Regions from separate parts of the Lysinibacillus sp. F12 genome, predicted to be linked through region 2. Evidence: riboswitches for the same ligand, from Rfam matches in the RefSeq annotation. Region 2 holds a riboswitch; each other region holds the start of a gene.
What was found. Region 2 has a riboswitch for lysine ahead of AC3CH7_RS07340 (transporter substrate-binding domain-containing protein). Riboswitches for the same ligand answer to the same signal wherever they lie in the genome.

Region 1 (2,273 bases), on a different contig from region 2:
TCTCCAGCGGCACGTCGACTTGCACGTGAAAAAGGTATTGACCTTGCAGCGGTATCACCAGTAGATCCACAAGGCCGTGTACGTGTACAAGATGTAGCGGCACATGGTACAGCACCAGTAGTAGCAGCACCTACACCAGTAGCAACTACAGGTGGCCCAGTTGTATTCACACCAGCAGCTAATTCTGACCGTGTAACGATTGAAAAAATGAGCCGTCGTCGTCAAACAATTGCAAAACGTTTATTAGAAGTTAAACAATCAACAGCAATGTTAACAACATTCAACGAAATTGACATGACAAACATCATGGCACTTCGTAAACGTAAACAAGAAGAGTTTGTGAAAGCAAACGACATCAAACTTGGTTTCATGTCATTCTTCACTAAAGCTGTTGTTGCAGCACTGAAAAAATACCCATACGTAAACGCTCAAATCTCTGGCGATGAAATTCATTTAAATAACTTCTTTGATATCGGTATTGCAGTATCAACTGAAGAAGGTTTAGTAGTACCAGTTGTACGCGATGCGAATAGCAAAAACTTTGCAGAAATCGAAAAAGATATCGCTAACTTAGCGACAAAAGCTCGTGATAAAAAATTAGGCTTAAATGACATGGCTGGTGGATCATTCACAATCACAAATGGTGGTGTATTCGGTTCATTAATGTCAACACCAATTATGAACGGTACGCAAGCTGGTATTTTAGGTATGCACTCCATTGTAAACCGTCCGGTTGCAGTAAATGGTGAAGTTCAAATCCGTCCAATGATGTATGTAGCACTTTCTTACGATCACCGTATCATCGATGGAAAAGATTCTGTAGGATTCTTAAAAACAGTTAAAGAGTTAATCGAAAATCCTGAAGATTTATTATTAAATTCATAATTCCTTTAAACCCTGCAAACTTTGCAGGGTTTTTTCTTGGCTTCTGTATCACTAAAGTCATTAGTAATTTTGATAATCCAAAACTATTTACTTAGTATAAAAAGAATAGGTAGTAAAAATATGTTGTTTTCCAGCAGATATATGGATAAAAATACGTAGATTAATAATGGATAGGGCAAGCATAATACCCTAATATTGTCATTAGTCAGAAAAATGATAAAACTCTCTTGACGTACATACTAGTTTTATAGTAGTATCTAAATATCAATTAAATAAACAAACCTCACTAACAAACATCAGTGAGGTAGAGGCGCGGTATTTATTAGTTCATTGTTGAGTACAAGCAAACAAAGACGCAATGAAGAAGGAAATATCGCCGAAGTATAAAAGGAGCTCGTACTTTTATGCTGGGTCTGCAGTGAATAAGTGCAGGACTGTCCTAGTAAATTCATTTCCAGGTTTACTAGGTTGTGCTATCTCGGAAACATGGAATACTAGTGAGGATTTGGGCAACTGTCATAAAAGGTAAGACCTAAGTTCACAAGACTTAGGTCTTTTTTCGTACAGTTGTCTTATTTTTTTACAGAAAAGGGGAGTTTTTCATGAAAAGAAAATGGTTGTTAGTAATGATCTCTATCATGACGGCAATTGTGCTAGCTGCATGTGGCACTAGTGACAAAAAAGAAAGTAGTTCAGGTGATGCTGGCGCAGATAAAGAAGAAGGCGGCGGTGAATTCCGAATTGGAATGGAGGCGGGCTACCCACCATTCAACTGGACACAGCAAAACGATGCAAATGGAGCAGTAAAAATTGCAGATAACGCAGAGTATGCAGGTGGCTATGATGTACAAATGGCGAAAAAAATCGCTGAAGGTTTAGGCAAAGAATTAGTGATCGTCAAATTGGAATGGGACGGCTTAGTACCAGCGCTACAATCTAATAAAATTGATGCAATCATCGCGGGAATGTCGCCAACAGAAGAACGTAAGAAAACAATTGATTTTACTGAAAACTACTATACTTCTGATTTTGTAATGGTTATTAAAAAAGGTAGTAAATATGAAGGTGTCAAATCAATCCAAGATTTCTCTGGCGCAAAAATTACATCACAACTGAATACTTCCAACTACAATGTGATTGATCAAATTAAAGGTGTCAATAAACAAACAGCAATGGAAAGCTTCCCAGCGATGCGTGTAGCTTTAGAGGCAGGCAAAATTGATGGATATGTAGCCGAACGTCCTGAAGGAATTTCTGCGGCAGCTGCCAACGATAAATTCACATACGTAGCATTTGAAGAAGGCTTTGATACAGATCTTTCAAATACTTCGATTGCTGTAGGCTTACGTAAAGATGATGCTAATCTAGAAAAAATCAATGAAATCCTA
Region 2 (2,273 bases):
TCATTGGTGTACCACGGAAAAATTCAACATAGCATGTGAGTATAAAATTAATAAGCTTTAAGCTATAAAATTTCACACCTTTTTTACGAACTGGAATCGTATGCATAATTCCGATGAAAAATCCGATAAATGCACCAATAATTGTACTTATAGTCGAAATCAGTAACGTATAATACGCACCTCGTAAAAACATTTGCCAGTTGTTTTCAATAATTGAAAGTATCCATTCAAGACTCATGATGTTCCTCCTTACAATGTCATGTTGCTTGCTATCTTTTTCGTGCCCTAGCTTTTTCTACTAGTCTATGATTTATTTCGCTAGGACATTATCATTATGTAGAGAGGTTCTCATTTTAATAATGATGAAATGATAGTGCACGGACTAGCAACTAGTCCGTGCCATTTTTTTATTGTGCTGCTGGTTGCTGAGAAATAGCTTCTTCCATTATCGCTTGACGATCATCTTCAGAAATACCTTTTAGGATTTCATTGATTTTTTCTAGATTAGCATCATCTTTACGTAAGCCTACAGCAATCGAAGTATTTGAAAGATCTGTATCAAAGCCTTCTTCAAATGCTACGTATGTGAATTTATCGTTGGCAGCTGCCGCAGAAATTCCTTCAGGACGTTCGGCTACATATCCATCAATTTTGCCTGCCTCTAAAGCTACACGCATCGCTGGGAAGCTTTCCATTGCTGTTTGTTTATTGACACCTTTAATTTGATCAATCACATTGTAGTTGGAAGTATTCAGTTGTGATGTAATTTTTGCGCCAGAGAAATCTTGGATTGATTTGACACCTTCATATTTACTACCTTTTTTAATAACCATTACAAAATCAGAAGTATAGTAGTTTTCAGTAAAATCAATTGTTTTCTTACGTTCTTCTGTTGGCGACATTCCCGCGATGATTGCATCAATTTTATTAGATTGTAGCGCTGGTACTAAGCCGTCCCATTCCAATTTGACGATCACTAATTCTTTGCCTAAACCTTCAGCGATTTTTTTCGCCATTTGTACATCATAGCCACCTGCATACTCTGCGTTATCTGCAATTTTTACTGCTCCATTTGCATCGTTTTGCTGTGTCCAGTTGAATGGTGGGTAGCCCGCCTCCATTCCAATTCGGAATTCACCGCCGCCTTCTTCTTTATCTGCGCCAGCATCACCTGAACTACTTTCTTTTTTGTCACTAGTGCCACATGCAGCTAGCACAATTGCCGTCATGATAGAGATCATTACTAACAACCATTTTCTTTTCATGAAAAACTCCCCTTTTCTGTAAAAAAATAAGACAACTGTACGAAAAAAGACCTAAGTCTTGTGAACTTAGGTCTTACCTTTTATGACAGTTGCCCAAATCCTCACTAGTATTCCATGTTTCCGAGATAGCACAACCTAGTAAACCTGGAAATGAATTTACTAGGACAGTCCTGCACTTATTCACTGCAGACCCAGCATAAAAGTACGAGCTCCTTTTATACTTCGGCGATATTTCCTTCTTCATTGCGTCTTTGTTTGCTTGTACTCAACAATGAACTAATAAATACCGCGCCTCTACCTCACTGATGTTTGTTAGTGAGGTTTGTTTATTTAATTGATATTTAGATACTACTATAAAACTAGTATGTACGTCAAGAGAGTTTTATCATTTTTCTGACTAATGACAATATTAGGGTATTATGCTTGCCCTATCCATTATTAATCTACGTATTTTTATCCATATATCTGCTGGAAAACAACATATTTTTACTACCTATTCTTTTTATACTAAGTAAATAGTTTTGGATTATCAAAATTACTAATGACTTTAGTGATACAGAAGCCAAGAAAAAACCCTGCAAAGTTTGCAGGGTTTAAAGGAATTATGAATTTAATAATAAATCTTCAGGATTTTCGATTAACTCTTTAACTGTTTTTAAGAATCCTACAGAATCTTTTCCATCGATGATACGGTGATCGTAAGAAAGTGCTACATACATCATTGGACGGATTTGAACTTCACCATTTACTGCAACCGGACGGTTTACAATGGAGTGCATACCTAAAATACCAGCTTGCGTACCGTTCATAATTGGTGTTGACATTAATGAACCGAATACACCACCATTTGTGATTGTGAATGATCCACCAGCCATGTCATTTAAGCCTAATTTTTTATCACGAGCTTTTGTCGCTAAGTTAGCGATATCTTTTTCGATTTCTGCAAAGTTTTTGCTATTCGCATCGCGTACAACTGGTACTACTAAACCTTCTTCAGTTGATACTGCA
Region 3 (2,273 bases), 1.1 Mb from region 2:
ATTTCGGACAATGACAGAAAATGCTGTTTCTTCTATTATTATATGTAAAGAGCCTGCTCTAAATTAAATTCATCATGTAATGCATTTGCCGCACGAATCATTTCATCCTGCGGAACTACAACAGACACTTTAATTTCCGAGGTGCTGACCATCTTCACAGGGATATTTTCACGACGTAACCGGTCGAACATACGGGCAGCGACACCTGGATTAGAAACCATACCAGAGCCAACAATAGAAACTTTTGCTAATCCAATTTCGAAATCAGCAAAGCTAAAGCCAAGCGATACTTTACTGTCCTCTAAAACACGTAATGCTTCCGCAAATTCTTCTTTCAAAATTGAAAAGGACACAGTTGGTTTTAATCCATCAATAATGGCTTGAACAATAATATCCACGTTGATGCGATTTTCAGCAAGAGTTGAAAATATATCCGCTAATGAAGCACCCGAATATGCATCATAGCCAATTGTTAAACGAATAACATCTGATTCAAAGGCAACACCACGAACTATTAAATTTTTCTCCATCTCTACTTCCTCCTTCAATAAAGTACCTACTGACTCCACTAAACTAGAGCGTATGATAACTGGTATTTGAAACTTTTTAGCTAACTCAACTGCACGTGGATGTATGACCTGTGATCCTAAATGAGCTATCTCTAACATTTCATCATAGGAAATTTCCTGTAGTTTTTGTGCCTGTACAACAAAGCGTGGATCTGCTGTATACACACCGTCAACATTCGTATATATGTCTGTCCGCTCGGCATCTAATGCAACAGCAAGTGCGACGGCTGTCGTTTCGGTCCCACCTTTCCCAAGCGTTGTTATATTGTGGTCATTGTCAATGCCTTGATCTCCAGCAATAACGACGATTTGTCCTTGCATTAAATGTTCTTCGATACGACTAACATCGATATGATCTATCCGTGCATGACTATACATATGATCCGTGTAAATACCAGCCTGCCAGCCTGTTAATGACACCGCATTATAGCCAGCTTCTTGTAACGCAATGGCAAAGACTGAGCTTGATAGCTGAGAGCATGAAGACACAACTGCATCTAATTCACGTTTTGACACATCATCTGTGAAATGAAGTACGCTCATTTTCACGTCTTGTATCGTTTGTCTCATTGCAGCTACTACTACTACCACATCGAAACCTCTATCTTTTTCAGCAATCGCTTTTCGTACAGCCTCTTGAATTTGTTCGGGTGATGCTAATGCAGCCCCTCCAAATTTCATCACTATTCTAGACATTTCTTTTGTTCTCCTTTCCAGTCTGGTAATTCACCTAATATAAGGTGTAAAACAGCCTCTAGAAAACTAAAAGGCAGCCTTCACAAAACGTGAAAGCTGCCTCTAACATGTACAATAAATGAAACTTGCGCATGTGTGATAGCTCTCCGAAACTAGTAGAATCGACAGTCTTACATTTCTTAAATGCAAAACCAGTACAACAGTGGAAACAACATTACTGTACTTCGGCAAGCTCCCCTTTCACGCAATGTCTTAGGATTTGTTCATCCTCTATTGCGCTACTTTTGAATCTTGCACCTCTATCATCACCTTAAAAGTGAATGTATTAAATTTATGTTCGCCCTCATTAAAACAAGTGGGCTGTTAACATTGGACAACAATGTTATTTATAACCTTAGCATATGTCTATTCCTTTGACAATGACTCCTGCTGAAAATAGGCATAAATATGACTTGCTAAATTAGCTGGCATCCCGGCTTCCTGTAAAGCCAGCTCACTAGCCTCACGTATTTTCTTAACGGACCCAAAGTGTTTAAGTAGCTGCTGTTTTCGTTTTGGACCGACACCCTCAATTTGATCCAGCACAGATTGGATAGCATGCTTTTCATGCTGTTGACGTAAAAAGGTAATCGCAAAACGGTGGACTTCATCTTGAATTCGTTGTAATAAATAAAAACCGTCACTTGTACGTTTTAAGGCAATGACCTCGGGCGGATCACCAAACAATAGTTGCGATGTATTATGCTTGTCATCCTTTGCTAAACCAGCAATAGGTATAACAAGTCCTAGCTCATCCTCTAATACTTCTCGTGCTACTTCCATTTGACCTTTACCACCATCTATTAGCACTAAATCTGGTAGTGGAAGACCTTCCTTCAAAACACGAATATAGCGCCGGCGAATGACCTCTTGCATAGCACCATAATCATCATGCTTAGCTGCTGTCCGAGTTTTATATTTGCGATATTCCTTTTTGGCAGGCTTGCCATCAATGAAAACAACCATTGC

Region 1: linked by a shared signal. The riboswitch ahead of AC3CH7_RS16430 (transporter substrate-binding domain-containing protein) and the one ahead of AC3CH7_RS07340 (transporter substrate-binding domain-containing protein) in region 2 are both predicted to bind lysine.
Region 3: linked by a shared signal. The riboswitch ahead of AC3CH7_RS12745 (aspartate kinase) and the one ahead of AC3CH7_RS07340 (transporter substrate-binding domain-containing protein) in region 2 are both predicted to bind lysine.

Annotation. Positions count from the first base shown of each region.
Region 1 is NZ_JBYMLP010000003.1:488,153-490,425, forward strand. Features, by position in the region: gene odhB (2-oxoglutarate dehydrogenase complex dihydrolipoyllysine-residue succinyltransferase) at 1-885, shown strand, start outside; lysine riboswitch at 1,183-1,369, shown strand; gene AC3CH7_RS16430 (transporter substrate-binding domain-containing protein) at 1,488-2,273, shown strand, end outside.
Region 2 is NZ_JBYMLP010000002.1:52,585-54,857, reverse strand. Features, by position in the region: gene AC3CH7_RS07345 (amino acid ABC transporter permease) at 1-238, opposite strand, end outside; gene AC3CH7_RS07340 (transporter substrate-binding domain-containing protein) at 408-1,265, opposite strand; lysine riboswitch at 1,384-1,570, opposite strand; gene odhB (2-oxoglutarate dehydrogenase complex dihydrolipoyllysine-residue succinyltransferase) at 1,868-2,273, opposite strand, start outside.
Region 3 is NZ_JBYMLP010000002.1:1,142,349-1,144,621, forward strand. Features, by position in the region: gene AC3CH7_RS12745 (aspartate kinase) at 39-1,265, opposite strand; lysine riboswitch at 1,397-1,575, opposite strand; gene uvrC (excinuclease ABC subunit UvrC) at 1,671-2,273, opposite strand, start outside.